DNA from 2 places in the Cohnella cellulosilytica genome. Region 2 is predicted to be linked to the other one. Evidence: a T-box and tRNA genes for the amino acid it is inferred to sense, from the RefSeq annotation. Region 2 holds a T-box; the other holds one or more tRNA genes.
The links. A T-box is a leader RNA that pairs with one kind of tRNA and senses whether it is charged. The one in region 2 lies ahead of ileS (isoleucine--tRNA ligase), so its partner is inferred to be a tRNA-Ile.
Positions count from the first base shown of each region.

Region 1 (15,436 bases), on a different contig from region 2:
TGTCTGCGATTTAATCCAATTGTACAAGGCTTCTCGAGGGATACGAATCTGTTTCCCAACCTTGATATGAGGCAACCCGTTCTTCGTCAAATCATACATCACGTTTCGTCCGACCCTCAGAATACTTCTTGCTTCGTCTACGGTGAGTAGTGTTTTTTCCATCATGATAAGCCCCCTAACAAAGTGTCATGCCAGCAACAGCATGCGAAACAATAAAAAAGCACAACTCAGCCGTTGCTGAATTGTGCTCTTACTTGTGCGCTCGTAAGGGTCCATCTGTCGCATGACTAGGCCCACATAAATTAATAATTTCATTATACCTGTATCTTATAGTGGCTGCAAGCAATGAAGTTATATTGAATTACATAGCGATGAGTTTCCGCTGCGTCCGCATCAAAGCCCCGCTTCAGTAGCGCTTTCTTCAAGGTGGCCCGGAGCAGGTAGCCTTGAACGGACGGGACCTGTATGTTGGAAATAACGTCGACATAATCGAAAAGATCCAGCAACTCGTCGTTAGAAAGCTGGTCAATCAAGTCATTGGCAGCTTTGTACCGGTAAGGGCGTCCCCCACCCAAACGGACGATGACCCCGACTTCCTCCAAATATTTCAGATCGCCGCGAACCGTTTTTTCGTCAGGGATAGGAAAGTCGATCGGCATCTGCTCACTGCACATATCCTGCAAGTTTTTGGCTGTCAGTTCTTGAGACTGAAGCGCGGTCAATAGCAAAGTAAGCCGGACGCTTTCCGTTTCCTTCAGCGACTTGGCGCGGAACAGGAAAAGAAGCAGCGGATCGGCGGACTCGTAATAGTTGTAACGGAATCCTTCGGATAGCTCGATTCCTTGTTCCTGTGGGAGTCCCTGTTGAAGGGTACCGAGCATGTCCTTGAGATACCTGAGCGTTTTGTCATAGGTATGGACGGAGATGCCCAGACGATCGGCGAACTGCTGCCTGCTGTATGCGCCGCCGGCTAGCGCCAGCATACGAAGGAATTGGATCTCTTTATCGAAGCTTTCCCGAGCCACTTGCGTTCCTCCAGCCTGTATCAAGTTACGTTATGCTGTTAATTGTATCAAGCTCGTAAGCTGGGGGAAATGGAAAAATTTTTATCTATCGCCATACTTTCGCCCTGTTCGCGGGCTACTCTACCGGCGATAATCAGGTTGTGAAGACGAGGCCGCAAGGTGATCGGATTCACGCAATCGCAGAGGCGCCTGGAAGGGATACTTCGGTGGCGTAAAATTGGTTCGAATCCAATCTGCTTCCTTCATACGAGTTGTGAGGGCAGCGTGCAAAGCCTTTCCAAAACCTTTTCCTCCGTGATTGGAATTGAAATTTATGGTTGACATGGTTAAACGTGAGATGTTAGGATTACCAGCAATACATTCAGCTTGAGAAAGGAGTACAGGAGCATGCATGAGATGAATCGATACGATTGGAAAAATGAAATAGCTTGCAGCGATTATCCGATTAAGAGCGAACAGCAAGAGAGAAACGATTCGCATGACTTCTACATCCAATCTCATACGGGCATTCTTTACAGACGCAGATCCGTTTCGGTTCGTCGGTTGTTTTCCACAGCCTGACGCCGTTCGTATTGATCTTACATAAGCGTTCTTGTAAAGACTGCTGAAGCTAAGCGGTCTTTTTCTATGGCTAAATTCGCTGTAGGGAAGGATCTCAGGCGACAGGGGTCTTTTTTAGTCCCCTGCAAAGTACATATCGTAGTGAAAATAACGGCCGTACTGCGGTCGAACGAAAGCGAGGTGAAAGTGATGAAAAACAATCTACACAGGGATGCACAGGAATGGCAGCGTCAGGATCATAAGCCGGAGACGATTGTCTTGGATAGCCGATTCATACAACTGAGGGACGGCCCGCCTAAAGAGCGGGCAGGATGATCTTTACCCATCGGGTAAGGTGTACCCTCATACGTGAGTCGAGCTATCTGAAATCCGGATTCTCCATTCTCTGCCGATGGCAGGGGAGGGGGCGGAACAGATAGCTTTTTATTTTGGAGGCCATGGCGAAAGGGCAAACGCGGCGGATTGTGACTCCGCAAGTACCAGTTCGAGTCTGGTTGGTCTCCCCATTATTGTCCGGTAGCTAAGCGGCAAGGCAGATGACTTTGAATCATCGATCGCAGGTTCGATTCCTGCCCGGGCATCCACTTTTCGTATACGGGTCCATAGCTCAGTTGGCAGAGCAACCGCCTTTTAAGCGGTCGGCCGAAGGTTCGAGCCCTTCTGGACCCACCAAAACTTCACATGGATGGGCGAATCAAATAGGCTGCCGCTTGTGGCGGCCGACAGATCGCGGGGAATACCCGCTCCTATCCGCCATCGGGATGTAGCTCAGTTTGGCTGGAGCGCTTGCCTTGGAAGCAAGAGGTCGCAGGTTCGAATCCTGCCGTTCCGACCATCATTTGGCGTGGTGGTGAAAATGGTGTAACACACGGGCCTTTCAAGTCCGGATTTGCGGGTTCGAGCCCCGTCCACGCCTCCAAATGGTCTCATAGTTCAGTGGGAGAACGCCGCGTTGTCAGCGCGGAGGGCAGGAGTTCAATCCTCCTTGGGACCGCCATATAGGGACATAGTTCAGAAGGCAGAACACTCGACTGATATTCGAGAGGTCGCCGGTTCGATTCCGGCTGTCCCTACCATAGGGTTGTAGCTCAGACGGTAGAGCGCCTGACTGTTAATCAGGTCGTCGCAGGTTCGAGCCCTGCCAACCCTGCCATGAGGGCATATTTCAACGGTAGAATAGCGGCTTCCAAAACCGACAATGCGGGTTCGACTCCTGCTGCCCTTGCCAAACTCCACAATGAAAGGAAGAAGCCAACCTTGCGTTAAAGGTGACACTCATGAAAAGACGACAATTTCCTACGATTCACGAAAAAGTATTCCGCAACGTTTCTGAGAAAGAGTTAGTGCTGGACGAGGTGTTCAGTCGCATTCAGCGTTTCATGGAAAGCGATCCGCGCGCGACTTATCAACTGGTTATCGGAACGGACGCCCAGGTGTTTGCCGGTCATACGAAGTTCATCACATCCGTTGTGATCCTTCGTCCCGGACGCGGTGCATGGTTCTGCTATCGTCAGGTTATCATCCCGCGGGAGATCGTATCGCTGCAGGAGAAACTCAGTCTGGAGACGACGTTCAGCCAGGAAATCGCGATGTACTTTGATGCTGCGAAAAGAGCTTTGCTGGAGGACATCGTCCTGCCGCATGTGTACCATGGTGCGGAGCTGCAGCTGTTCATCGATATCGATGCGGGGACGGATGCCAAACGCAACCGGACGTCGGCGTTCGTGGCGGATATGGTCGGAAGAATCGAAGCGATGGGATTGTCGGCCAGAGTGAAACCGGAGGCGATTGTGGCTTCGGCTGTATCGAACCGTTTTACGAAGACGCCTTACCGCGTATCCCCTGTTACAGTTTCGACTGCGGCATTGGGATAAAATTTCTCCGTCGTCATACTTCCGCCATGTTCAATTCACTTGTAATAAGCGAAGATAGAATCACAAAGCACCTATACGAGAGGGGAAAAAGAAATGAAATTGGCAGAAGCGCTCGTTCGCAGAGCGGACGCCCAAAAGAAAATCGCGCAGTTGAGGCAAAGACTGGAAAGAGTTGTAAAGGTTCAGGAAGGCGAAGCGCCGGCGGAGGATCCTAACGTGCTCATTGCCGAACTGGAACAGACGCTGAACGAACAGACGGCATGGATTCGAAAAATCAATAAAACGAATGCGTTGACGCCGTTTAATAACGCGTGGAGCATTTCGGATGCGTTGGCCGAGCGGGATCAGTTGATGCAGCATCGGAAGCTTTTAAGCGATTTGCTTGAGCACGCCTCCATTAAGCAGGACAGATTCAGTCGTTCTGAAGTGAAATTCCAACGCACGGTGGATGTGGCTCGGATTCAAGCCCAGGTAGATGAGCTGTCCAAAACCTATCGGGAGTTTGATTTCCGCATCCAGGAGTCCAATTGGCAAACAGATTTAATCGAGGAGTAGCTGCGAAGGTAACCCAGTACAGCAAAGGCGAGCACAATCCGCCAACGGATAAGTTGGACCTCCTTGATTAGACGCGGGGCCATGTCTAAAGCAATGACCGACGAGCCCAGTAATGTAACAAGAATGCGCCTGAGCATGGAAGTAATGTGTATCGCGTAATGTGACGACCGCGTGCTGATTTGCTGGAATGGGTGAGGGTGGGGAAGGGGATTTTGCAGCTATCGTTAGCGTGTATAAGAGCTGTTTGTTCTACATAGGGGTGAGGCGTGTAATGAAAGCTATGCAAGAAGTCATAACCGAACAGTTGGACCGCCTGGAGAGCGAGGAGCAGGTCCATATCCTGTACGCCTGCGAATCGGGCAGCCGAGCTTGGGGGTTCCCGTCGCAGGACAGCGATTACGATGTACGGTTCATTTATATCCGGCAGCCGGAATGGTATTTGTCCATCTTCGATAAACGGGATGTCATCGAGCGCCCGATCAGCGACAAGCTTGATATCAGCGGTTGGGATTTGCGCAAAGCGTTGAACCTGTATCGCAAATCGAACCCGCCGCTGCTCGAGTGGCTGCAATCGCCGATCAGGTATGCCGAGAAGTATAGCGTGACGGATCAACTACGTGAGAGCTCTCCGCTGACCTTTTCGCCCAAGTCTTGCATGTACCACTACTTAAATATGGCACGAGGCAACTATCGGATGTACTTGCAGGGAGATCAGGTTCGGATCAAGAAGTATTTTTATGTGCTGCGCCCTGTCCTTGCTTGTGAGTGGATTGAGAGGTACGGTGAAATGCCTCCGATGGAGTTCGACGTTCTGGTTGAACGCCTCGTTCCAAAGGATGGTGCGTTTTGGCAGACCGTGCAGCGGTTGCTTGTCCGGAAGAAGTCGGGCGAGGAACTGGACTATGAGCCGAGGCTGAACCCAATCAACGATTATTTGGAGGAGCGGCTTCAGGAACTGGAGAAAAGAGCCGCCGAGATGAAGTCTACGGATGGCAGGCTGGACGGCCGTCTGGACGCCTTGTTTCGGTCGGCTTTGCAGGAAGTATGGGGATCGTGATCTCCGTGCAGACGATTTTGCGAGAGGAAGATTCCGTTGGCTATTGTACAGGTAAGGTCCGCGAATCCGAAGTTTACGTTTCTGATCAAGAAAAATCCGGGTACCGGCATGCAGCTTCGTCCCGTCCGTCAAGGGATGGCGTACGGTTGGTACTCGGACGATGCTACCTTTAATGTTTACTTCAAGGATGCGGATAATGATATTTCCTATAAACAGCGTGAAGACGAGAGTTTCGAATATTTGAACGTCTCCCGCTACAACACGCCGCTGTTCCCGTTGAATGCGATCAATGAGTTTTTCTCCGCGCCGTTCAAGGTACAGGACGATCGGGACGAGTCGGGGTACGAGCATTCTTTTTTCATCAATATGGTGCATGTCGAACGGGTTCGTTATATCGATTTTTTCGAAAAGCATATGAAAGAGTATACATTTGCTTTGGAGCATCAGGCGCACAAGAGCTATTCTCTGACGGTCACTACGCAGAAAAGCTTGTACCATCTGCTGCATGTCGTGAGTGTGCTATGCCTGTTTCTATCGATGTTCGGCGACGAGCACATCGATATTTCGGACGCTATTCTCGACAAATACATCCGGAGTTTGAATGTAATCGACGCGCCGTTCTACATCCGAAGCCTGTTCGCGAGAAACTTCCTGTCTACCCGGGAAAGGTATAAAAAGTACAAGGCGGACATCGAGCAAACGAGCCGTTACGAGATAGCGCTTGAGTATGGCGGTACGGCGATGCAGCGGCGCCATTTTATCTCTGGCGTGCTTCCGTTCAATAAGCCGATTGTGGATGTCGGGTGCGGGGAAGGATTTTACGCGATTCCGTTCGCCGGCAAAATCGAAAGTACGTATTACGCGGTTGATGTCAACGAGGAACTGCTCGGGGTTGTTGCGAGAAAAGCGGCAGCGAGGCAGATTGATAATATCGCGACTTTCCGTTCGCTCGATCATTTTCTGGAGTTCTACAACGAGGAAAAGGTCGACGTGATTTTGACGGAAGTCATTGAACATATGGATACGGATGCCGCAGCGGCGCTTATTCGTCAGATTTGTAGTCAGGTGGATTTCGACCGGTTAATCGTGACGACGCCGAATGCCGACTTCAACCGTTACTATGAACTGGACGGATTCCGGCATGAAGATCACAAATGGGAGATGGGTCAGGAGGCGTTCCAGCAATGGTTCGCGGACATGGTTCGTGGGATTAGCGTGACTTATGAGTTTGTGACTATAGGCGATTGCGTTGACGGTATTCATACGACGCAAGGCGTAATCGTTCGGGGGAAGGAGGAATAGCGAATGGAGATTGTAACGCGAGTACACACCGTGTTCATGCTCGTTGGGGCAACGGAATGCGGCAAATCGACTTTTGCCAAGGAAGTGTTGATCCCGCAGCTTCGGCTTGCGGATTCATCGCGGGGACTGCGCACGAACGTGCAATATTTGTCTTCGGACGGCATCCGCCAAGAGCTGCTGGGCTATGATTACGATAAGTACGATCAGGTGATGCTGGAGGCGAGCTCGCATACGTTTCAACTGTTGTTTGAGAGACTGAAGCTTGTGACTTCTTTTCCGCTTAATGCCGAATTTGTTGTCGTGGACACGATCGGACTTGCGGAAGATTTCCGCAGTAAGGTACGCGAAATCGCGCAGGAGAACAACTACAATGTGGAGGTTATTCTGTTCGATTACCGCCAGCGTGATGATTATTATGCTTCGGAGCGGTCGAAGAAATTGATCTCTGGCCATCTGAACAGGCTGCGGAAGGATGTTCTGCCCGTGTTGTCCCGCGAGGGATACGGCAAAATTCATAAGGTACGGGCCAAGAATTTCTACTCTCCGGCGGATAGAACGGCAAATCCGGATTATCGGGTGACGGTAGAAAATTGGGGCGATTACTTGGCTGCTGTGCTTCCGCAAGGACAAGACTACATTGTGGTTGGCGACGTACACGAATGCGTCCGCGAGCTTCAGGGATTGCTCCGCGACTACGGTTACCGGATGAATGAAGGGAAACTGTACGCGACCGATAGAGTGCGGGATACGAAAATCGTTCTGGTCGGAGACTGGATCGACAAGGGGAAGCAGACGCGTGAAATCGTCGAGTTTTTGTATGAGCACCGGGAGCATTTTCTGTTTGTACTCGGCAATCATGAGAACTTCGTCTACAAGTATGTGAAGGGTGAAATTGCCGGAGCAGATCCGGAACTGCTGCGGACGTATTTTGATTCGACGCAGGTGCTGGAGAGCGATCCGGCACTGTTCGAGAAGTTCGCGCAGTTGGTCGAACAGTCAAAGCCATTCTATCGCTTGATTGGCATTAACGGACCTTCCTTCTATGTTACGCATGCGCCTTGCCGCAATAAGTACATTGGCAAACTGGATGTAAATTCGGCCCGCCACCAACGCAACTTTAGGCTTGATCGCGAAGCTTCCTTTGAGGAGCAGCTTGGTTTTCTGCGGCAAGAGGCTGTCGGCAATCATCCTTACCATCTGTTCGGGCATGTTGCGGCCAAGCAGGCGTTTCGGATCAAAAACAAAATCCATCTCGACACAGGGAGCGCGCACGGCAACGTGCTGACTTCTGTGCGTATTTCATCCAGGCCATTTTTCAAAAGTCACAAGTCGCAAACGTTGGCCGTGCAAGAGGAATTGCCGATCCTGTTCCGTGAAGAGAAGAAAGTGTCTCTGCAGGAGCTTGATGACGAGGCGGTCCGCAGGCTGCATTACTGCTCGCGGAACCGGATCAACTTTATTTCGGGGACGATGTCTCCGGCGGATAAAGACACGGTTGCGGGAGAGTTGGAGTCGCTGCGCATGGGGCTCGATTACTTCGCGGATCGCGGCGTAACCGAAGTGGTGCTGCAGCCGAAGTACATGGGGTCGCGGTGCAACGTATACTTGCATCGGGAGATCGCTCAGTGTTACGCGGTTAGCCGCAACGGCTATAAAGTGCAAGCCGTTGATATGACGCCCGTCTACGAACAACTGCATCAACGGTTCGGAACATATATGGCGGAGCGGGAAATCGAGCTGCTCCTGCTCGATGGAGAACTACTGCCTTGGAAAGCGCTTGGAGACGGGCTCATTGAGAGACAGTTCCGGCCAATCGGCAAGGCGCTGGAGACAGAGCTTCATTTTTTACGGCAGCACGGGTTCGAGGAAGCATTCGGCAAGCTTGCTCAGGACGTCGAGGCCAGCGGATTCGAGAAAGACCAGCATCATCTGTCCAAGGCGGCGCTTGGCGACAAATACGGGGCTCATCTGTACCAGAACTATAAATATGTGCGGGAGATTCGCGAAGCGAGCGTTTCGCTTGATCAGCACGACGAAGCCTATCGCGTGTACAAGCGCCAACTGGAACTGTACGCTGGGGAAGCGGAGCTTGCCTACAAACCTTTCGCAATCCTGAAAGAAGTGCTAGCGGACGGCGAAGAACGAATGCCAGAGGGCAGGACGTCGGATATGTATCGTTTTCTGACGGATGATGAATATTTGGCGCTCGATCTGCAGGAATCGGACGCTTACGAGAGAGCGGAGCGCTTCTTCTCCAGGCTAACGGTGGAGAACGGGATGGAGGGCATCGTCATTAAGCCGGAGCAGGAGAAAAGAGGCGTGGCGCCCTACCTGAAGGTGCGCAATCCCGGCTATTTGTCGATTATTTACGGGTATGACTATAAGTTCCCGCACAAGTACGGCAAGCTGATGAAGCAAAAAAATACGGCTTCCAAACTACGTACTTCCCTGAACGAGCATCGGTTGGGCGGGCAAATGCTGGCGGTGAAGCTGAACGACATCACGCCGGACAATGAACCCTACAAGCAAATCGCGGCGAATTTGCTGTTTGAGGTCGCCAAGGAAAAAGAGATTGACCCCAGATTGTAAGAAAGGCAGAGATAACAATGGCATACCAAGCAATAAACGGCGTGCGCGTCTGGGGCAAACCCGACCCGGGCGCGCTGTCTCAAGCCATAACGTGCGCAGAGCACGGGAATGTGGTGCAGACGCTGCTGATGGCCGATCACCACAAAGGCTACAGCCAACCGATTGGCGGCGTAGTGGCATACGATGGACAAATTTCGCCTTCGGGCGTCGGTTACGACATTGCGTGCGGCAACAAAGCGGTGCGAACGAACGTGATGGCGGCGGACATTCAGACGCGGCTGTCCGCGATTATGGATCAAATTGCGCGTAAAGTTTCTTTTGGCGTGGGACGTGTGAACAGCGAGAAGGTTGACCATGAGTTGTTCGACGATCCGGAGGACTGGAGCGTCTATGCTGCGGTCGGGCGTCAGGAGCATGACAAGCTGAAGGCGTTGGCCCGCGATCAGCTCGGAACGGTCGGCAGCGGAAATCACTTTGTCGACCTGTTCGAAGAGGCGGGAACCGGACGGCTGTGGGTGGGGAACCATTTTGGCAGTCGGGGCTTCGGCCACAAGACAGCCAGCGGGTTCATCAACTTGGCGGCGGCGATTTTCTGGCGAATGCGCCTGGCGAGAAGATGGATCAGCCGCCTGTGCTGCTCGATCTGGACAGCGAGCTAGGCGATATGTATTTCCGTGCAATGAAACTCGCGGGCCGCTATGCGTATGCCGGGCGGGACTACGTCATCGCACAGGTGCTGTCGATGATCGGCGCTGCGGCGGATTTCGAAGTGCATAACCATCACAACTATGCGTGGTTGGAGTCGCACGGGGGCAAGGATACGATCGTCGTCCGCAAAGGCGCAACGCCTTCGGCCCCGGGGCAAGTCGGGTTCATCGGCGGCAGCATGGGCGATATTTCAGTCATCGTGCGGGGCAAGGATACGGACGAGAACCGCGACTCGTTCTACAGCACCGTTCACGGAGCCGGTCGGATCATGAGCCGAACGCAAGCCGCCGGCAAGATGAACTGGAAAACCCGCACCCGCACCGGCGGACAAATCGCTCCCGAGCAAATGCTGCAAGCCGTCCGCAATTACGGCGTCGAGCTGCGCGGAGCCGGAACGGATGAAAGTCCGTTCGTCTACCGCAAACTGCAGGAGGTGCTGGACGCGCACTCGGAGACGATTGACGTGTTGCATGTACTGAAGCCTATCGGCGTGTGTATGGCGGGGGCGGATGAGTTCGATCCGTATAAAGATTAACAAGCGGAACACCTTCTTCACGACAGCGAAGAAGGTGTTTTTCGTTTTAGCGCAGAATATTAACTTTGTAAAATACTTGTATTTGTGGGGGTTCTCATGATATCGATAACGGAAGCGCATGTAGACAGCTTGGCTCTAAATGCTGCTGCAAGCAAGAATGGCCGCGATCTCGTGAAGAAGAACAGCTTCCCCCTGTTGTGTCGGTCGGAAGACGATACGCTTCTGTTCGGAGAGTGCAAAGGCAGCGGCAGCGAGCCTTACTGATGTTCTCCTGATTATTGCAGGTTTTGATGGATCGCTTGAAAAGATAGCAGAGCTCACAGAATGAAAGTTTGTATGTCTATCTGTGCTTTCTATTGGAATACATGTTCCGGCAGGGATTGCGGTTTTTGTGTCGAAACAACTTGTTATGGAAAAATGAGCGGAACCCCTGCTGTTGAAAGAGTTTTAGCAAGAAAGAGGGCTTGCTAAGGCATATTTTTTTGCAGTTTAACTTCCGATAGTTTTTTTCTATCAGAATATGGAGGGACACCTGTGACTCCTGAGACAAAGGCTCGCTTGAACATCGATAAGATGCTAACCGAATCCGGTTATGTACTGCAGGACATGAAGGAATTCAACCGCTTAGCAGCTGTCGGCATTGCTGTTCGAGAGTTTCCTACTAACAGCGGCCCTGTCGATTATTTGCTGTTTGTCGATGGCAGCCCGGTCGGTGTAGTGGAAGCAAAAGCTGAGGATAAAGGTGTTTCTCTTGCAACCGCTGCTGAACAATCAATAAGGTACGCCAAAAGCGGATTGAAGTATATGTCGACAATTCCCGATATTCGGTTTATCTATGAGTCTACGGGCATATTGACGAATTTTTGTGATCTCCATGATGACAAGGCTCGTTCAAGGTCGGTGTTTTCTTTCCATCGTCCGGAAACCTTGCTCGAATGGAGCAAGGATACGGAGACTTTGCGCAACCGAATGAAAACCTTTCCGCTCTTTGATACACAAGGATTCCGTGATTGTCAGGTTAATGCGATCTTGAATCTCGAGAGGTCATTCTCTGATAATAGGCCGCGTGCGCTCATTCAAATGGCAACAGGCGCAGGAAAGACCTACACGGCGATTACTTCGTGTTATCGCTTGCTGAAGCACGCAAAAGCGAAGCGTATTCTTTTTTTAGTGGACACCAAAAATCTTGGAGAACAAGCAGAAGGAGAATTTCTCAGTTATAAACCATCAGACGATGGCAGATTGTTTTCCGAACTTTACAATGTACGCCGGTTGAATTCATCCTACATTCCAAATGACACGAAAGTCTGCATCAGTACCATTCAACGGATGTACTCCATTTTGCGCGGTGAGGAGATAGATGAGTCCGCAGAGGAAACATCTTTGAATGAACAGACAATTACGAGTCGTCCACGGGAGGTCACTTATAATCCCAAGTACCCTCCTGAGTTTTTTGACATTATCATCATTGACGAGTGCCATCGCTCCATATACAACGTATGGCAGCAGGTACTTGATTATTTTGATGCATTCCTCGTTGGTCTTACGGCAACGCCGGATCAGAGAACGTTCGGCTTTTTCAAGCAAAACATTGTCAGCGAGTATACGCACGAGCAGGCGGTCCTGGACGATGTCAACGTTGGTCGCGAAGGAACATATTTGATTGAAACTCAAATTGGTAATAATGGTGGCATTATTCTTCGTCAAACGGTTGAAAAGAGAGATCGTCTTTCACGTAAGAAACGTTGGGAACAGCTTGACGAAGATTTGAATTACAGACCATCGCAATTGGACAAGGATGTTGTCAATCCGTCGCAAATACGCAGCATTATCCGGTCGTTTAAAAGCACAGTGCTTACGGAGATGTTCCCTACGCGTCAGGAAATCCCAAAAACACTTGTATTCGCAAAGACGGACAGTCACGCTGAGGACATCATCAATATCATTCGCGAGGAATTCGGTGAGGGCAACGAGTTTTGTAAAAAAATTACCTATGCCGCTACAGAAGACCCGAAAAGTGTATTGAATGCTTTCCGTAACGACTTTTATCCAAGAATCGCTGTTACGGTTGACATGATAGCAACAGGTACTGACGTGAAGCCGATTGAGTGTTTAATTTTCATGCGGGACGTGCGTAGTAAAAACTACTTTGAGCAAATGCTTGGGCGAGCAACACGGACGCTTGATTACGAGAATCTGCGTCGTGTTTCGCCATCCGCGACGCAAAGGAAGCTTGGTTACGTTATTGTGGATGCTGTAGGGGTTACCAAATCGCAGAAAACAGCCTCTCGCCAATTGGAGAGAAAACCAACAGTATCGCTAAAAGACTTGATGATGAGCGTGGCTATGGGAGCACGTGATGAAGATACACTGACATCCCTTGCCAGTCGGTTGATAAAGCTAGATAAAGTAATGACGGAATCCGAGAAGCAAAAATTCATATCTTTGTGTGATGAAGAAGGCATCACTCTAGGGACGCAGATAGATGGAGGCATTACCGTTCCCTTTCACGAAAGCACCATTTCACCTAAAGCGATCGCTGAAACTCTACTTAATGCTTTTGATGAGGATGTTGTGTCGCAGATCGCACGTAAAAAATATAATCTCTTCGAAAACGAAGATGCTACGGACGAACAGTTCGCTAAAACAAGCGGACAGATGGCCACTGCCGCTTCGGTGCCTTTCCATAATTCTAAGATTCGGAATCACATTGAAAATGTCCGTAAGAGTCATGATCAGGTAGTAGACAACGTCAATATCGACCAAATAACATTCAGCGGCTGGGATTCTGAACGCGCCGAAAAAGCCGGGAAAGTCATCGATATCTTTTCACAGTTCATTGAAGACAATAGAAGCAGTATTGAAGCTCTGGAGATCATCTACAGCCAGAGTTACAAACACCGTCCTTTGACGCTCAAGATGGTCAAAGAACTTTACGACACACTTCAAAAAGCGCCGTACTATCTGACCACCGAAAAACTGTGGACGGCATATGCAACTCGCCACTCGGACAAGGTAAAGGAAAAGAATGTCGTGAACCAGCTTGCGGATATCATCTCGCTCATTCGGTTCGAGTTGGGGCAGACATCAGAGCTCAGCTTATTTTCCTCTGATGTGAATGTCCGGTTCCAGTCCTGGATTTGGAATAAAAACAAGGGGCATGGACAGTTCACAGAAGAGCAAACGGAATGGTTGCGAATGGTCCGAGATCATATTGCTACGTCCATGCAAATTACGGCAGATGACCTTGATTTCACGCCGTTTGACAGCAAGGGCGGTCTGGGTCGGTTTTATCAGCTTTTCGGCAACGAATACGAAAGTATACTCAACGAAATGAACTATGCGCTTGTGGCGTAATGAACCGGAGGAAAAAAAGTAAATGGCAGATTCAAATATTGGTCAAAAGATATGGTCAATGGCAAACGCTCTTCGGGACGATGGCATTGGCAAAAGCGACTATCTTGAACAGTTAACCTATCTTTTGTTTATCAAAATGGCGGACGAGTATTCGAAACCGCCTTACAACCGCAAGATCGGCATTCCTCAAGACTGTGGATGGGATACATTGAAAACAAAAAGCGGTGATGAGCTTTTTCGGCATTATCAATATGTCCTAGAGACGCTCGCACGGCAGTCTGGTACATTGCAACAGATTTACACAGGATCCCAGAACAAAGTTTCAAATCCCGCGCAGCTTGCCAAAATCATAAGCATGGTGGACGCTGAAAACTGGTCGTCCATGTCGAGCGATGTCAAGGGTGATATTTATGAAGGACTTTTGCAAAAAATAGCGGAAGATACCAAAAGTGGGGCCGGGCAATACTTCACTCCACGCGCGCTCATTAATACAATGGTGAAATGCGTCATACCCCAACCGGGAAGAACGGTTGCCGACCCTTGTTGCGGGAGCGGAGGGTTTCTGCTTGCGGTGAAGTCGTATCTTGAGCAGAATTTCCGGCTTGATCGTGACCAAAAAGAGTTTTTGAAATTTCATACGTTTAAAGGATGGGAAATTGTCCAGAGTACCTATCGACTCTGTCTAATGAACCTGTTTTTACACAATATTAGCGACTTTGACGGCGTGCCACCGATTTACCGTGTTGACTCGCTTCTTTCCGACTCCGGTGACAGGTTTGACTATATACTAACCAATCCGCCTTTCGGGAAAAAATCGGCAATGACTTTTACGAACGAACAGGGCGAGCAAGAACAAGATGAGCTTGTGTACAATCGACAAGATTTCTGGGCGACGAGTTCCAATAAACAACTGAACTTCGTTCAGCATATACATACGCTGTTGAAGACGAACGGAACGGCAGCAGTTGTCGTTCCTGATAATGTTTTGTTTGAGGGAGGCGCAGGTGAAACCGTCCGTAAAAAACTGCTTGAAACTACGGATCTGCACACCATTTTGCGTTTGCCGACAGGTATTTTTTATGCGCAAGGTGTAAAAGCAAATGTCATTTTCTTCGAAAACAAAGTAGCCAACCCTACCCATCAGACAAAAGAGGTGTGGATTTACGATTTCCGTACTAAAGTTCATTTTACTCTGAAGAAGAACCCACTGAAAGAGAGCGACCTTGAAGACTTTGTGCGGTGTTATCATCCTGAAAACCGTCATGTCCGCAAAGAAACCTACAGCATGGAAAACCCGGATGGTAGATGGCGCAAATTCACATATGATGAGATCATTGCCCGCGATAAGACAAGCCTTGACATCACGTGGATCAAATCTGGCGACGATACTGACGATTACACGCTTGTTGAGCTTCTGGATTTGATCAAAGAGAAGTCGACGGCAATCGTAACGGCTGTCGGGAAATTGGAAGAACTAATCGGCGAGGTTGATGAATAATGAATACGAAGGCACTCAGACAAAAAATTCTCGATCTTGCAATAAGGGGTAAACTTGTCCGGCAAGACCCGTCTGACGAGCCGGCTTCTGTTTTGTTGGAAAAGATTCGAACAGAAAAACAAAAACTAATAAGAGATGGGAAAATCAAGCGCGATAAGAACGCTTCTTTTATCTTTCGCGGTGATGATAAATTGCACTATGAGCAGTTCGCTGATGGTACGGTGAAATGCATTGAAGATGAGATCCCTTTTGAGGTACCAGAGTCTTGGGCTTGGGCGCGGTTGGGAAGCTTAGCAATTTTAATTTCGGATGGAGATCACCAACCCCCACCACAATCTAAAGATGGTGTTCCCTTTTTAGTTATATCTGATATCA
Region 1 is NZ_JBHMDN010000007.1:262,589-278,024, reverse strand. Features, by position in the region: gene ACFFT4_RS04305 (helix-turn-helix domain-containing protein) at 1-162, opposite strand, end outside; partial or broken gene ACFFT4_RS04300 (WYL domain-containing protein) at 354-1,025, opposite strand; tRNA gene ACFFT4_RS04295 (tRNA-His) at 2,018-2,092, shown strand; tRNA gene ACFFT4_RS04290 (tRNA-Gln) at 2,097-2,170, shown strand; tRNA gene ACFFT4_RS04285 (tRNA-Lys) at 2,183-2,258, shown strand; tRNA gene ACFFT4_RS04280 (tRNA-Pro) at 2,344-2,421, shown strand; tRNA gene ACFFT4_RS04275 (tRNA-Glu) at 2,428-2,505, shown strand; tRNA gene ACFFT4_RS04270 (tRNA-Asp) at 2,509-2,583, shown strand; tRNA gene ACFFT4_RS04265 (tRNA-Ile) at 2,587-2,662, shown strand; tRNA gene ACFFT4_RS04260 (tRNA-Asn) at 2,664-2,739, shown strand; tRNA gene ACFFT4_RS04255 (tRNA-Trp) at 2,741-2,814, shown strand; gene ACFFT4_RS04250 (ribonuclease H-like YkuK family protein) at 2,864-3,460, shown strand; gene ACFFT4_RS04245 (DIP1984 family protein) at 3,554-4,015, shown strand; gene ACFFT4_RS04240 (nucleotidyltransferase domain-containing protein) at 4,287-5,072, shown strand; gene ACFFT4_RS04235 (methyltransferase domain-containing protein) at 5,109-6,374, shown strand; gene ACFFT4_RS04230 (metallophosphoesterase) at 6,378-8,963, shown strand; partial or broken gene ACFFT4_RS04225 (RtcB family protein) at 8,981-10,206, shown strand; gene ACFFT4_RS04220 (hypothetical protein) at 10,303-10,470, shown strand; gene ACFFT4_RS04215 (type I restriction endonuclease subunit R) at 10,741-13,563, shown strand; gene ACFFT4_RS04210 (class I SAM-dependent DNA methyltransferase) at 13,586-15,061, shown strand; gene ACFFT4_RS04205 (restriction endonuclease subunit S) at 15,061-15,436, shown strand, end outside.
Region 1: it has a tRNA-Ile gene. The T-box ahead of ileS (isoleucine--tRNA ligase) is inferred to sense a tRNA for this amino acid. The anticodon was not compared.

Region 2 (15,436 bases):
CGCTGCTCCTGCAGCATCCCGAAAGCCGCGCCCCTGTTGCGAATATGGGTGATCATGAAAAAATCTCCCAGCACGGGAATTCTTTCCGTATCCAGTTCGACCGTGCGGCTGATGACCTTCTTGCTCGCATAATCGATAAGAAAAACGATAACCGCGATTCCGTAATAAACCCATATCGGCCAAATCCGACGTCGCATTCCTGTATTCCGCCCTTCGTCTCATTCTCCTGCCTGTTGATTTTATCATACCCCGACGAGGAGAGTCCACGAGAGCAAGTAAAAATCGACAAAACGTCCAGACAAGTCCGAACCGCCGCAGCACGTAAAACGGCACCCATCCGAGAAAACTAATCCCGATCGGACCATTCGAACGCATTTCGTCAAAGGGAGTGGATGATCTTGTCGAAGCAACTGGACCAGGAAACATTCCAAACATTAAAGCGCAGGCTGATACAGGAAAGATGCGAGCTTGAGCGGCGCGTGAACGATAACGGCCATTTCGGCCTTGCCTCCTCGTATCGCGACTCGACCGGCGAGCTCACCGGGATCGACAATCATCCGGCCGATGCGGGCACGGAGATGTTCGAACGGAGCAAAGACTTGGCCCTGCTGGAAAAGGAAGCGTTCCGGCTGGAGCGCGTGGACGCCGCGCTGGAACGGATGGATACGGGGGAATACGGACGTTGTGCCGCGTGCGGCCAGTTTATTCCGGCGGCCAGGCTCGAAGCGCTGCCGACGGCCATCTACTGCATCGAGCATGAACCCCGTCAGGAGCCCTCCGACGACCGTCCGGCCGAGGAGCCGTTCCTCGCTCCTCCGTTCGGCCGCACCAGCCTGGACGACAGAGAGGACCGGAACGGCTTCGACGGAGAAGACGCCTGGCAGATCGTCGAATCGTGGGGAACCTCCAACACGCCGGCGATGGCCGAAGACAACAACGTGGAAGATTATAACCACATGGAAATCGAAGCCGACGAGAACGACGGATTCGTCGAATCTTACGAAAGCTTCGTCGCCACCGACATTACCGGCAATCACGTCTCGATCGTGCGCAATCACGCCTACCACCGGTACATCGACGACAACGAAGGCGAACACCTGCTCGAGCCGGACGAGCGGCCCGGTTCGTTCTGAGCGCGTTCGGCGGCAGGCCCGGCCTCAATACGGGTTAATCTCAAGCTGCCGCTGAACGATTCGCACAATGTCCGCGATATAATCGCCCACGATCGGCAAATTCAGCGCCCCGAGAACCTGCAGCAAATAAACGATCGTCGCGGCGAAAAACGTAAAGCCCAGAGCGATGCCGACGCCGCGGGCGGTGCCTGCGAGAAAATTTCTGAAGATCAGCTGCCAGGGGCGCTGCATCAGATTGACGTACTCCTTGAGCTGGGCTTTCTCCATATCGACGGACAGTCTTTCCAGCTTGTGGGACAGGAAGAGCAGCGTCCCCCTCAAATCCTTCGTTTCCTCGGCCAGCCGCTCCGCCGGCTCGTCCGGGTTCGCGTTCGCCGGCTCCTTGGACTGCGCGTTCGGGTGCGCGTTCGGCTGATCATTCGGGTGCGCGTTCGGCCGATTGTCCGCTTGCTCGCTCGGACGTACGTACGCCGGATCGTTCGGGTACGCGTTCGCCGACTCATCCGATTGGCCGTTTGCCTGTCCGCTCGGATTCCCGGAGGTCAGCTTAACTTGGATCGAATTCGGTTTTCCCTCGTTCTTCGAATGGTTCGTCAAGATTTCACGCCTCCCTTGCATCCTTTATTGTCTGCATTACCCGTGAAGGGAGAAAGCAAAACGAGCCCGGCTCCGGGCGCACTCGCTGCGCCCCGGAGCCCTGAAGCTCGTCTTATCGGTTTCCTTATTATGTTTAGCTTACATTGGGAACGTTTATGCTTGCGAAGCGATCGCTATGCCGATCGTTTTCTCTCCGGCCTGCACCTCTTCGGTCGCGTCCGTTTTCCCGAAAGAAACGGCGTTCACCAGCACGTTCTCCCTCAGCACCTCGTCGAACGCGCGCAGCGCCGCTTCCAGCTCCGCGTCGACGTCGAGCACCAGATCGACGCGCTGCTCGATCGGCAAGTCGAGCTTCTTGCGCGTATCCTGCACGGCGCGGATCACCTCGCGCACCCAGCCCTCCTGCTCCAGCTCCGGCGTGATCTCCGTATTAAGCGCCACCGTCAAGCCGCCGGCGGACGCGGAAGCAAAGCCCGTCTTCGCTTCCTTCTCCACGAGAATTTCCTCCAGGTCGACGGTCAGCGTCTCGCCGTCGGGCGATACGAACTCGTACTTGCCCGCTTGGACCACGCCGCGCGTCACGTCGCTCGACATCGTCTTGAACGCCGCCTGGATCGGCCCGACGTTTTTGCCGTATTTCTTGCCCGCGACCTTCAGATTCAGCTTCAGATTAAAGTTGACGAAGCCTCCGTCGTCGCTGACGATCGTAATCCGCTTGACATTGATCTCGTCCTGCACGATCTCCTCGTAGCCCGCCAGGTCGAAGCTTTCGCTCAGCGACACGAGCAGCTCGGACAGCGGCTGACGCGTCTTCAGGCCCGTCTCGTTGCGGACGTTCCGAGCCAGCTCCACGATAGCTCTCACCGCGCCCATCTCCCGCTCCAGCTCCGCGTCGATCGCCGCCGTATCCGCCTGCGGATAGTCGGCCAGATGCACGCTGCCTTTTCCGCCCAGATTGCCGTAAATATCCTCGGCTACGAACGGCGTATACGGCGCGATCAGCTTGGACAGCGTCAGCAGCACCTCGCCCAGCGTCTGGTACGCCGCCAGCTTCGTCTCGGTCAAGCCGCTGCCCCAGAACCGGTCGCGAGAGCGCCGCACGTACCAGTTCGACAGCTCGTCGACGAACGTCTCGATCGCCTTCGCCGGGTTGAGGAAGTCGTTGGCATCCAAATCTTCCACGACTTCCGCGATCAGCGTGTTCAGCCTCGAAAGAATCCAGCGGTCCAGCTTGTTGTCCAGCTTGACCTTCGCGTGCTCCGCAGGCTTGTAGCCGTCGATGGAAGCATACAGCGCGTAGAAAGCGTGCGTGTTCACGAGCGTATCCACAACCTTGGACTTCGCTTCGCCCACGATGCTCCTGGAAAATCTCTTGCTGTTCCACGGCGCGCTGTCCGCCAGCAGCGACCAACGGAACGCGTCCGTGCCGAATTCGTCGATGATTTCCCAAGGATCGATGACGTTGCCCTTGGACTTGCTCATCTTCTGGCCGTTCTCGTCGAGCACGTGCCCGGTCGAGATCACCGACTTGTACGGCACCTGGCCGTTGTATAGCGTCGATACCGCCAGCAAGCTGAAAAACCAGCCGCGCGTCTGGTCGATCCCTTCGCAGATGAAGTCCGCCGGATACTGCTCCCGGAACTTCTCCTCGTCCCCGTAGGGGTGAAAATATTGCGCGAACGGCATCGAGCCGCTGTCGAACCAGACGTCGATCACCTCGGACGCGCGGTTCATCCTGCCGCCGCATTCGCAGCGCAGATGAATGTCGTCCACATACGGCTTGTGCAGCTCAATCGTCTCCGGCACGTCTTCGATCGCCAGTGCGCGAAGCTCGGCAATGCTGTGCGGCGCTTTCTCCTTGCCGCAGCTTTCGCACGTCCACACGTTAAGCGGGGTACCCCAGTAACGGTTCCGGCTAATGTTCCAGTCGACCAGGTCTTCCAGAAACTTGCCGAAGCGGCCGTCTCTCAGGTGCTCCGGATACCACTGAATCTGCTTGTTGTTCTCGATCAGTTGATCCTTGACCGCGGTCGTCTTGATGAACCAGCTCTCCGTCGCGTAATAGAGCAGCGGCGTTTTGCAGCGCCAGCAGAACGGATAGCTGTGCTCCATCCTTTCCTTGTGGAACAGCAGCCCGCGCTCCGACAGCATCTTGACGATGTCGACGTCGCAGTCTTTGACGAAGCGGCCGGCCAAATCCGTCACTTCCGCGATATATTTGCCCTCGTTGTTGACGACCATCAGCATCGGAATGCCGTGCTGGCGGGCTACCCGGTAATCGTCCTCGCCGTGCGCCGGCGCAATGTGGACGATGCCCGTACCGCTTGCGTCGGAGACGTATTCGGCGTCGATGATGCGATAAGCGTTGTTGACCTTAACGTAAGGAAACAACGGCTCGTACGTCAATCCGACGAGCTCTCTCCCCTTCATCGTACCCAGCGTCTCGTATTCGCCCTTCAACACCTTGTCGGCGAGCGCCGCGGCCACGACGTACACTTCGCCGTTCATCTTCGCCCGCACGTAGTCGAGCTCCGGGTGCACGGCCAGCGCCACGTTCGCCGGCAGCGTCCAAGGCGTCGTCGTCCAGGCGAGCACGTAATCGCCGTTCTCCTGCAGCTTGAACTTCGCCGTCGCCGTCAAATCCTTGACGTCCTCGTAGCCCTGGGCGACCTCGTGCGAGCTGAGCGTCGTCTGACAGCACGGACAGTACGGGCTGACGCGATGGCCGCGGTACAGCAGCCCTTTATCATGAATCGTGGCCAAAATGTGCCATACGCTCTGGATATAGTTGTTGTCGAGCGTGATATACGGATCGTCCAGATCGGTCCAATACGCGATCGCCTCGGTCAGCTCGCGCCATTGGCGCTCGTATTCGAACACGCTCTCCTTGCACTTGATGATGAACGGCTCCACGCCGTACTTCTCGATCTCCTGCTTGCCGGAGATGCCGAGCTGCTTCTCCACGCCCAGCTCGACCGGCAAGCCGTGCGTGTCCCAGCCGGCTTTGCGGATAACGCGGTAGCCCGCCATCGTTTTATAGCGGCTGACGAAGTCCTTAATAACCCGTCCGAGCACATGACCGATATGCGGCTTGCCGTTCGCCGTAGGCGGGCCTTCGTAAAAGACGAAGTTCGGCTTCCCCTCCCGATTATCGATCGAGCGGCGGAACGTATCCTCCTTTTTCCACTGCTCCAGAACGCGCCGTTCACGGGCTCTGGCTTTCTCCTTGACGTCGACTCTTTGCATGAGAGTTCATCCTTTCGATTGCTTCATTGCTGCTGCGGCAAAAACAAAAAGACCCGCCCCAAAAAAGGGACGAGTCGAACTCGCGGTACCACCCTTGTTCCGCTCGCTTGCGCAAAATCCGCAGCGGCGGCAACTCAGCATCCGGTAACGGCGGACTTTCCGGCCTCGCTTACTGACCGCCGCTGCGTCAAACATGGCAGGCGCGGCTTTAGGCAGGCATCTCGGGGAGGATATTCGGCGCATCCCTCGCGTTGGCTCGCACCGGCCGCCAACTCTCTGAGCTCGGGTGTTGCGCGTACTCGTTCCCGTCTTCGACATTGCTGCGATAAATCGTATATCCTTGTTATACTTTCCCGAGAAGCTTTTGTCAAACCGTTTAGGCTTCGATTCCCCGAGGCTCGCGTCCTTCGAGCGAATCCCAGCCGTCCTGGGACAGCAGTTCCATCTGCGATTCGATCAACGCCCGGAACCTCGCGCGATAGATCGTCGCCTGCTTCTTCAGCTCTTCGACTTCCAGCGCGATTTTGCGGGATTTGGCCAACGCGTCGTTAATGATGCGATCGGCGTTCTTCTCCGCTTCCTTCACGATCAGATGGGCTTCCTTCTTGGCGTTGTTCTTCAACTCGTCCGCCGCTTCCTGCGCAACGATGATCGTTTTGCTCAGCGTCTCCTCAATGTTGGAGAAATGTCCCAACTTATCTTGAGAAGCGGCGACCATATTTTGCAATTCCTTGTTCTCGCGGATCATCGCTTCGTAATCCTTGATAATCTGATCGAGAAACTCGTTGACCTGATCTTCGTCGTAACCGCGAAGGCGGCGGGCGAATTCTTTGTTATGAATATCCAATGGGGTCAGTGGCATCGGTGCACCTCCTCGGTCCTGATTTCCAAGCAACCTGTTCACAACATCAATTCGACGAAAGCTGAAAAATTCCTTCTGCGCTGCTACACAAATTTCCCGATGCGCACCCGGATTCTGCCGCTTTTCGACACGCCTTCCACGTCGATCACCTTAAATCGGCCGAAACCCTTCATCGATACGACGTCTCCAGCTTTGAGCGGATGCGAGGGATCCTCCACCGGCTTCCAGCTCACGCGGCATCTTCCCGCCTTGATCGGAGCCATAATCTTCGTCCGGCTCAGCCGAAAAACGTCGCTCGCGATTCCATCAAGCCGCATCGAAGCGACGGACAGCACCTGCTCTTCGAGCTCGACCGCGATTTCGCGCAACTCGGAGAGCGGCCGCACGGACACGCTCACGTCCACCCGGTGGGCCTGCTTCATATGCCCGACGAGAAAATCTCCGATCTCTTCCGCGATCAAGGCATGGCAGCCCGTATCGCTGACGTGAAGATCGCCGATTTTGTCCCGTTTGATGCCCAGACCGAGCAATGCGCCCAAATAATCCCCGTGATCCAGCTCGGAAATTTTGCGATCGTCGGAAGCGATATCCAGCACCGCGATCCCCATATCCTCGCCGTCCAGTTGACGGTAATCGGGGGCGATCAGCGCCCGCTTCCTCTCGGCTAAAGGGCTTCCCCCGTCCAGCCGAACCTGGGCGTCCGGCTCTCGGTTCGCCAGCGTAAACAAAATATGCGCCTGACGCGGATCGAGAAAGTCCGTCCGCTTCGTCTCGTGACGTTCGGCGGCTCTTTCGACCCACTCCCAGGCGCGATCCACGAATGCTTTTTCATCCGGATGAAAATGCTCGTAAATACGGTTATCCGACATGGACGGCTACGCTCCGAACAGAAATCTCAGCACGGCGATCAAGCCTTGCGCGACGAAACCGAGCGCGAAGTAAGCAATGATCGGGGAGATATCCAGCATGCCGCCGATCGGGGGAATCAGCCTCCGGAAAGGCTTTAGATACGGTTCCACCAATTTGCCGAGAAGCTCGCCGACAAAGCTCTCCCTCACCGCCGGAAGCCAAGACATGAGCACGTAAATGATGATCATGTAAGAGTAGATGCGGTACAGAATGCTAATGTAATATTCTATTTGCTCCAACCTGGTGTCACCTCATTTTGGGATAGTCGGCGGATTCCTCGGACAGCATTTCCGTAATCGTTCCCGACACTTCCACCGAATCCGGCGTGCAGAGGAAAATGTCCGATCCCAGTTTGGAGATGTGGCCGCCCAGGGCGTATACGGTGCCGCTCAGAAAATCGACGATCCGGATCGCCTGGTCTCTTCTGACGCGCTGCAGGTTGATGACAACCGAACGGCGAGACTTCAGGTGATCGGCGATTTCCTGCGCTTCGTCGTAGGAACGCGGTTCCGTGAGAACGACGCGAGCGGCCTTCTGGGAGTGAATGCTCACGACGTTGTTCTTACTTGAATGTTTACGCGTTTCGAACGCGGGAGTTTCAATTTCTTGTTCCTCGTTATCGGCCAGACGCTCGCGGTCCGCTTCTTCCAGCTCCTGCTCTTCCTGCAGCCCCAAATAATTAAGGAACCGATTCATAACGCCCATTCCTATCCCTCCTTGAATTCTTCTTTCCCGACGAGCACCGTTCCCAAGCGCACCCAAGTCGCGCCTTCCTCCACGGCCACTTCGAAATCGTTGGACATGCCCATCGACAGCTCCGTTAACGGCTCGTCCGATACGGAAGATGCGTTCAATTCTTCCTTAAGCTGTTTCAGCGCCCGGAACACCGGCCTCGTCTCCTCGGGATCGCTATAGTGAGGAGCCATCGTCATCAGGCCGATCGGCTTGATCCGGTCGAACTTCCTCAACTTCTCCAGAAAAGGGCGGACCGCCTCCGGCTCGAGTCCGTGCTTGGACTGCTCTCCGGAAACATTCACCTGCAGCAGACAAGGAACGGACAGCTCCAGCGCTTGCGCCCGCTTCTGGATCGCCTCGGCAAGCGATTCGCGATCCAGCGAATGAATGTAAGCGAACTTTCCGACCACGTCTTTCGCTTTGTTCGTCTGCAGGGAACCTATGTAATGAAAAACGGCTTGCCCCTGGAGCGCCTCCCATTTTGCCTTCGCGTCGGGCCAGCGGTTTTCTCCGATATGAGTCACACCTTGCCGCACGACGGCTTCCGCCGCGGCGGTCGACACGTATTTGGTGACCGCGATAATCCGCACATCCTCGCGGCGCCTGCCGCTCCTTGAGCAAGCCAGCTCCAGCCGGTTCTCCACGTCTCGCAGTCGGCTTTCCAATGCCACGAAACGATCACCTCGATTTCTTGCCCAACCAGCTCATCATCCGGCCCGTCGCTCCCCGTTCCTTCCGGTGGGAAAACAACAAATCCGTACGGCAGCTTGTACACCATGAAGACATTTCGATGCGGCTCGGCATAATTCCTGCTTTTATCATAAGTTGTCGGTTCAAATGTTTCAAGTTTAGCTGCGCCCGATCGCCAAATTCGTTCGGTTTGACGACTTCTTCCGTCGACAAATTCGCCAACGGCCGCACATGCCTAAGCACGGATTCATCCACCTCGTAGCAGCAGCCGCCGATCGACGGCCCAATCGCCGCCCGCATATTTTCCGGCAGCGCTCCGTAAACCTCGCGCATCTTTTCCACCGTTTTGACCGCAATTTCGGCCACGGTCCCCTTCCAGCCCGCGTGGGCCAGTCCTAACGACCCCGTCACCGGATCATAAAAATAAAGCGGGACGCAATCGGCGTAAAACATCGCAAGCAAAACGTCCGGCTCGTTCGTAATCATCGCGTCCGTGTCGGCGAAAGCCGTCTCCCGGCTTGCGCGTCCCCGCCCGGCATCCTTCGCCGCGACGACGCGCACGTCGCTCCCATGCACCTGCTCCGCGCAAGTGAAAGCCGCGAATTCCCATCCCAGAAGGCCGGTCACCGCTTCCCGGTTCGAGACGACGTGATCCGGCTCGTCGCCTACGTGCAAGGCGACATTCCCCGCGTGTCTCGTCGTAAATCCGGCGGTCAATCCGTCCGTTCCGCACCAGGACTGCAGTATGAACAGCGAAGAAGGACGATCCGCCTCCTTCTCCTCGCGCAATACATAAGGCTCCAACTATCGCACCTCCGACTCCAAGTGTACCATAGCCGCGTCGCAAGCGGAAGAAAGCGCGCCCTCCGGCACGCGATCTTCCCGAGTGCGCATCCTCGCCCCAGCCTCCTTGGCGCATCCCCGTCCCGTCTTCCCAAGCGCGCATCCTCATCCTATCTGCCTGAGTGCGCATCCCTTCCTACCTTCCCGAGTGCGCATCCCCATCCTCCAGCCGGTACACCTTCGCGTCGTCCAAACGAACCAACACGACATCGGTCCCGATCTTCACGATATTCCGCCAAGGTATGACCACGTCGTTGCCCCCGCCGAACATCCCGAACAGCCTCGTAGAGGTGGGAACCACGATCGAATCGATGCGCCCCTGCCGCAAATCAAGCTCCAGATCGCTGACCTGCCCCAGCTTCTTCCCGTCGACGATGTTGATTACGTCCTTCGTCTGAAAATCCGATATTTTCATCCGTTCACGTCCCCCCGTCCGACCGGGCATTGTTACCCTGCTATTAAATATATGATCCGTCTAAGAAAAATGTACGATGCCCCTCTTTTATCCACCATGATATTTACCCAGCCGTCGTTATCCACCGGTCCCTCCCATTCTGCGACCTCACACCGCATACAGCTCTTTATCCCCTCGGCTCAGGAGACTTATTGAGAAATCCCCCCTCCCCGCTTTTTCCTCCTTATAGCCATTATCCCCTTCCCTCAGAATGTCTTTTCTCATCCCTACTGCATAGTCCAAAAGACTCATTTTCTCCGCTCCTTTCGGATACCCATTTTTCTCCTTATGACCATTATCCCTTCGGCTCAGTTTGCGAACAGTTTCGCTTAAATGTTTTTGCTCCGTTTTTACTCCGTTTTATAAATCGCTCCATTTATATGCTGATTAATTTATATAACGATTTGCTTATATGACGTTCCGTTTTTATGCTGCTCCGTTTTATATGCTGTTCCATTTTCTATATTTGCTTGTTTTTACATCGTGCCCTTCCACATCAGCCCCGATCCACGCCTCCACTTCCTTCTACTATCCCCTTCATTCAGGAATGGACACATGTGCGCGCAATAAAAAAAGGGCATCTCCCACTTGCAAAAATAGAAAAAATAGTATATTCTTAAATAAGAACAAATGTTCTGTATGGAGGTGAGAGACATTGACAAGCAACCTATCCTTTGAGCAATTTTGCGACGAGTTCAATGACGAGCAAATCTGCATTGATGCCTTATTTTCAGCGCGCTGGCCCCAAGGATTTCGTTGTCCGAAATGTGCCCATCCTCACTGCTACGAAATTCATTCCCGCCGGCTTCCGCTATACGAATGCCGCTCCTGTCGCTCGCAAACTTCTCTCATCGTCGGGACCATTATGGAGGGCAGCCGAACGCCCTTACGATTGTGGTTCCAGGCTATTTTTCTTCACGCCCGGCCGCGCGGTATCAGCGCCTCCCGGCTCGCGGAAGTCATGGGAACAACTTATAAAACGGCTTGGCTCATCTGCCACAAAATCCGTCATGCCATGTCCGCTTCCGATGCTGGTGAACTTCTCGACGGAATCGTACGAATCAACAGCGGCGCCTACGGTAAACCTCACAATCCAACCGTGTTCCGTCATCCTCAAAAGCAGCCTTTACTGGCCGGCGTTTCGATGGATGACAAGGAACTTTTCTCTCATGTAAAAATCAAGCATGTCCCGGACGACTATCTGATCCACGATCGGATTACCAATGGAGGCAAGCGCGATTTCATCGAACGCTATGTCGCCCCAGAAGCCACAATTATTTCTGCCGTTATTTTGGAATACAGCCCCGATCGCTATCGCCCGCTTATACAGCTGTGCCAGCAAGCAGGCAATTGGATTAACTATATGTTTAACGGGATTGGTCCTAAGCATTTGCAGTCTTACCTGGATCAGTTTTGCTTTGGGTTGAACAATCGCGAGAGATCCTCCAGCCCATTTCATCGTCTGCTTCAATGGAGCGTCTCTTCTCTCGTAGTGACCTATCCAGATTTGATAAGCCGTGTCGACCACTCCGCCATCCACAAAAGCACCTATTCTAAACTGCTGAAAGAAGCATGCTAATTTCTCTCAATGTCTATGCCATTGCATGCGACACTGTTATCCATTCTACACACTCGACCTCGTCGTCCATTTATGTCTTCAGACGATCCCGAAAAATTCTATTGTTCCATGAAAGCTTTGTTCTGTTCAGGTTGCTTCAACGCATCTCCGGCAAAATGTTTTCTGATCACCTGACCGTTTTCGCAATAACGAGTAAGTTATCCTAGACCTTTCGATACTCGCTCCTATTATTCTGTCCGCATCCAGACGCATTGATTTCTTGCTCGTCTCTGTACCAACCTCCGGACTCGTCGTTTAGCTTCTTGCACCTTTTGTTCCCGTTCTGTACTTATACCTAAATAGTTCCCGCTCCGTCCTTATACCTAATGTTCCTGTTTGACAGGTTATCCGACTGAATCGCATTTGTTCAGCCTGTCTAGTTATTGAGTATGCCTATGCCTAGCTATTGACTGTGTCTATGCCTGGTTATTTAGTATCTCTATGACTGGTTATTGAGTAGTACGCCAAGTTTATAAAGGGGCAATAATGATGCAATAACGATTTTCTGAGTTAGTTCTGAGCTAGGGGGATAATGGCTATAAGAGCGAGGATGGGCATATGCCAAACATAATATGGGTGAAAATGGAAGGGGATTTGGCCAGCAAAGAAAATCTGGACTGAGGACCGGAGGAGGTGCCGGACGGGAGAGAAGCTGCGGAGATGTAGGAGGGAGCATCCTGAAGGGACGGGATAATGGCTATAAGGGAGAAAACAGCGGAATATGGCGGAGGAGCTGTGCGGAGTAGGATGAGGTGGAGTGCGATGGAGTGTGGTGCGGTTGAGTGCAGTACGGTGGAGTGTGCAGTACGGCGGAATGCGGTACGGTGGAGGATGTGGTAGAGTGCGGTGGACGAGGTAAGCGGAGTGAAGTGAAGCAAGGGACAAAAAGAGAGGAGAGCAGCTCGATGCGAGGCGCTCTCCTCTCCCTTTTGATCTGGAGTGGCAAGTTACGTTTTGACGTGTTTTTGCATTTGTTGGATGGCCGACTTCTCGAGACGGGAAACCTGGGCTTGCGAGATGCCGATTTCGTCGGCGACTTCCATTTGCGTTTTGCCTTCGAAGAACCTCATGGACAAGATCATTTTTTCGCGATCGTTCAGCTTTCTCATCGCTTCGCGCAGAGCGATCTCTTCGATCCATTGGATGTCCTTGTTGCGTTCGTCGCTGATCTGGTCCATCACGAAGATCGGATCGCCTCCGTCATGATAGATCGGCTCGAATAAGGATACAGGATCCTGAATAGCGTCCAAGGCAAAAACGATGTCTTCCTTCGGAACGTTCAATACTTCCGAGATTTCCAGAATGGTCGGTTCCCTGGAATGCTGATTCGTCAATTGATCTCTAACCTGCAGCGCCTTGTAGGCGATGTCCCGCAGGCTTCGGGATACGCGAATCGGGTTGTTGTCCCTCAGATAGCGGCGTATTTCCCCGATGATCATCGGGACCGCATAAGTGGAAAACCGGACATTCTGGCCTAAATCGAAATTGTCGATTGCCTTCATTAATCCGATGCATCCGACCTGGAACAGGTCGTCTACGAATTCCCCGCGGTTGTTAAACCGCTGAATGACGCTGAGGACCAACCGCAAATTGCCATTCACTAATTTTTCCCTGGCGGAAATCTCTCCACGGGTCTGTAGAGCGAGAAATAGTTCCCTCATTTCGGCATTGGTGAGAACGGGCAGCTTTGAGGTGTCCACTCCACAAATCTCCACTTTGTTACGGGTCAAGGCAATTCCTCCCGGGGAGCAGCATTAATGTAAAGTATCTCCGGGAAGGGGGTTTTTATTCCCATGGACAAGAACCCCGAATTTTCTTACAATTTCTAAACCATCTTGTTGAATTCCTTACGAAGACGCTTTATAATGCGCTTTTCCAGCCGGGAAATGTACGATTGCGAGATGCCCAGCAAATCGGCCACGTCCTTCTGCGTCTTCTCCTCTCCGTCCGCCAGACCGAAGCGAAGCTCCATGATCGTCCGCTCTCTCTCGCTCAGCTTGTCGAGCGCCTTGTGCAGCAGCTTGCGGTCTACCTGCTCCTCGATGTTGCGGTAGATCGTGTCGTTCTCGGTACCGAGCACGTCGGATAACAGAAGCTCGTTTCCGTCCCAATCGATGTTCAGCGGCTCGTCGAAGGAGACTTCGGTTCTCGTCTTGCTGTTTCTCCTCAAGTACATCAGGATTTCATTTTCAATGCATCTTGAGGCGTAGGTGGCCAGCTTGATCTTTTTTTCCGGATCGAACGTATTGACCGCCTTGATCAGTCCGATCGCGCCAATCGAGACCAAATCCTCGATATGGATGCCGGTGTTCTCGAACTTGCGGGCGATATAGACGACCAGCCGCAAATTCCGTTCGATCAGCATGGCCCGAATAGCGGCGTCGCCCGTCGAAAGCCTCTCCAGCAAATACTCCTCTTCTTCGCGGCTGAGCGGGGGCGGCAAAGCTTCGCTGCCGCCGATGTAATACACTTCCTCGCTCTTCCAACCGAACCGGAACAACAGGCGATAAATCGACAATTGCGTCCTCAGCTTCAAGTTTACGAACATTTCTGCTACCTCCTGTCACGCAGGTTGAGATGGAGCCGACGATACGGGGTCGGCCTGAACCATGTCCGGATGGACGATGGCGCGATAAGTTCCTTCGGATGACAAAGTGCCTCCATCTAAACCAATGAGTACCCGGTTTACTTGAAGAGGGGGATGTCCGTCCCGATATAACAGAACCAGGTCCGGCTTGACGGCCAACATGAGCTTGCTGGATCCGTTCACGGCACGGTACGGTACTAGCCGGAGTCTGCCGCCCCATGCGTATGCCTCGGAAGCATGGGCATCGAGCTCCGAGATGAGCTTATCCGGAGGCTCCTGCTTCAACCGCTCGCTCCAGCCTGTCGGCAGCCGTTCTTTCCATACGTCGGCATCCATGACCATAACGGGGATGCGCGTAAGCGGATCGTACAGCCGGTTGCCCGTGTCGAGCAGCGCCCGGATCGTCCAGCTCTCCTCGTCAATACGGATTTCCGTCTCCCACACCAGTTGGTCGAGCTGCTGTCGCTTGCGGTCCGTCTCAGAGGCGCTGCGAAACATCCAGATGGACAATAGGAATGTGAGGATAAATAGTCCAAGCTGCATTTGCCATTCCAAAATCAATCCGCCATCCGGCGTAAACGTCATTGCGCCCCATGGTGAACTGGCGCTCCGCAGCAAAAAAGACAGTCCGATTACTCCGCCAAGAGTAGCGAAATTGACTACGTAAAATGCGGCGAAGTTGCGAAGGAAACGCAGCGGACCGCCATAACCGAACGAGAGCAGCACCATAGCGACTGAGACGAATACTTTGGCTCCGAAGGAATACATGTAAGGGATATGAGCCCAAAACATCAACGCTGCGTACGCCGCTCCGACAACCGCGGCCGCGAACAGGCGCGGACGAGACGGCATGATGCGGCGCGCCTTGGCGGTCGCCATCAGCACGGCTCCGTCCACGGCCAAGTTGGTCAGAAATACGAGATCCACATATACGGTCATACGGAGCCCCCATCCTTCATCGCCCGGAACATCGCCAGCATGCAGGCCGGGATGGATGAACCCAGTATAATCGCTTTCAAATTCGGTGTCTGTCTAATCTTGCCAGCCCTTCGTACCTTTTTTTGTCGAGTTAAGCAAAAACGCCTTCGGCATCCTTAGGACGGCGAAGACGCTTATGTCGGAGACGATTCGGAAAAGGATAGCGGATTTTATACTTTCTGAATCGTTGGCGAAAAAAGAGCTCCCGTCCACATGAAGTGGAACGGGAGCTTTGATTCCAAGCCAATCGAAACGAAAATTAACGGTCTCCGCGAGGACGATTCCTCAAGAAAGCCGGGATGTCCAATTGATCGCTCGACAAATTTTGGTTGCCGAAAGGACGCAGATTGTTCGTCTGACGCGCCTCGCTGCCCTGGCTGGCAACCGGGTCCGGCTGCGCCTGGCCTTGAGGCATTGCCGCCGAAGGACTCACCGGACGACGCGTAGGTCCTTTATGCTCGAAGCCTGTCGCGATAACGGTAACTTTAATCTCGTCTTTCAGACTATCGTCGATCATCGCGCCGAAAATCATATTGACTTCCGGATCGGAAGCGGCGATAACGATCTCGGCCGCTTCGTTGACTTCGTACAAGCTAAGGTTGGAGCCGCCGGTAATGTTCATGATGACGCCGCGAGCGCCTTCGATGGACGTCTCCAGCAGCGGGCTCATAATCGCCTTGCGAGCCGCTTCCATCGCACGGTTCTCTCCGGCCGCTTGTCCGATGCCCATGAGCGCGGAGCCGCGCTCGGACATGATCGTCTTCACGTCCGCGAAGTCCAAGTT
Region 2 is NZ_JBHMDN010000079.1:149,006-164,441, forward strand. Features, by position in the region: gene lspA (signal peptidase II) at 1-197, opposite strand, end outside; gene ACFFT4_RS33930 (TraR/DksA C4-type zinc finger protein) at 393-1,133, shown strand; gene ACFFT4_RS33935 (DUF5665 domain-containing protein) at 1,158-1,421, opposite strand; gene ileS (isoleucine--tRNA ligase) at 1,884-4,976, opposite strand; T-box leader at 5,039-5,297, opposite strand; gene ACFFT4_RS33945 (DivIVA domain-containing protein) at 5,353-5,838, opposite strand; gene ACFFT4_RS33950 (YlmH family RNA-binding protein) at 5,922-6,707, opposite strand; gene ACFFT4_RS33955 (YggT family protein) at 6,714-6,986, opposite strand; gene ACFFT4_RS33960 (cell division protein SepF) at 6,994-7,452, opposite strand; gene ACFFT4_RS33965 (YggS family pyridoxal phosphate-dependent enzyme) at 7,455-8,153, opposite strand; gene pgeF (peptidoglycan editing factor PgeF) at 8,161-8,976, opposite strand; gene ACFFT4_RS33975 (YlmC/YmxH family sporulation protein) at 9,152-9,430, opposite strand; gene ACFFT4_RS33980 (transposase) at 10,125-11,048, shown strand; gene sigG (RNA polymerase sporulation sigma factor SigG) at 12,035-12,817, opposite strand; gene sigE (RNA polymerase sporulation sigma factor SigE) at 12,913-13,635, opposite strand; gene spoIIGA (sigma-E processing peptidase SpoIIGA) at 13,651-14,613, opposite strand; gene ftsZ (cell division protein FtsZ) at 14,912-15,436, opposite strand, start outside.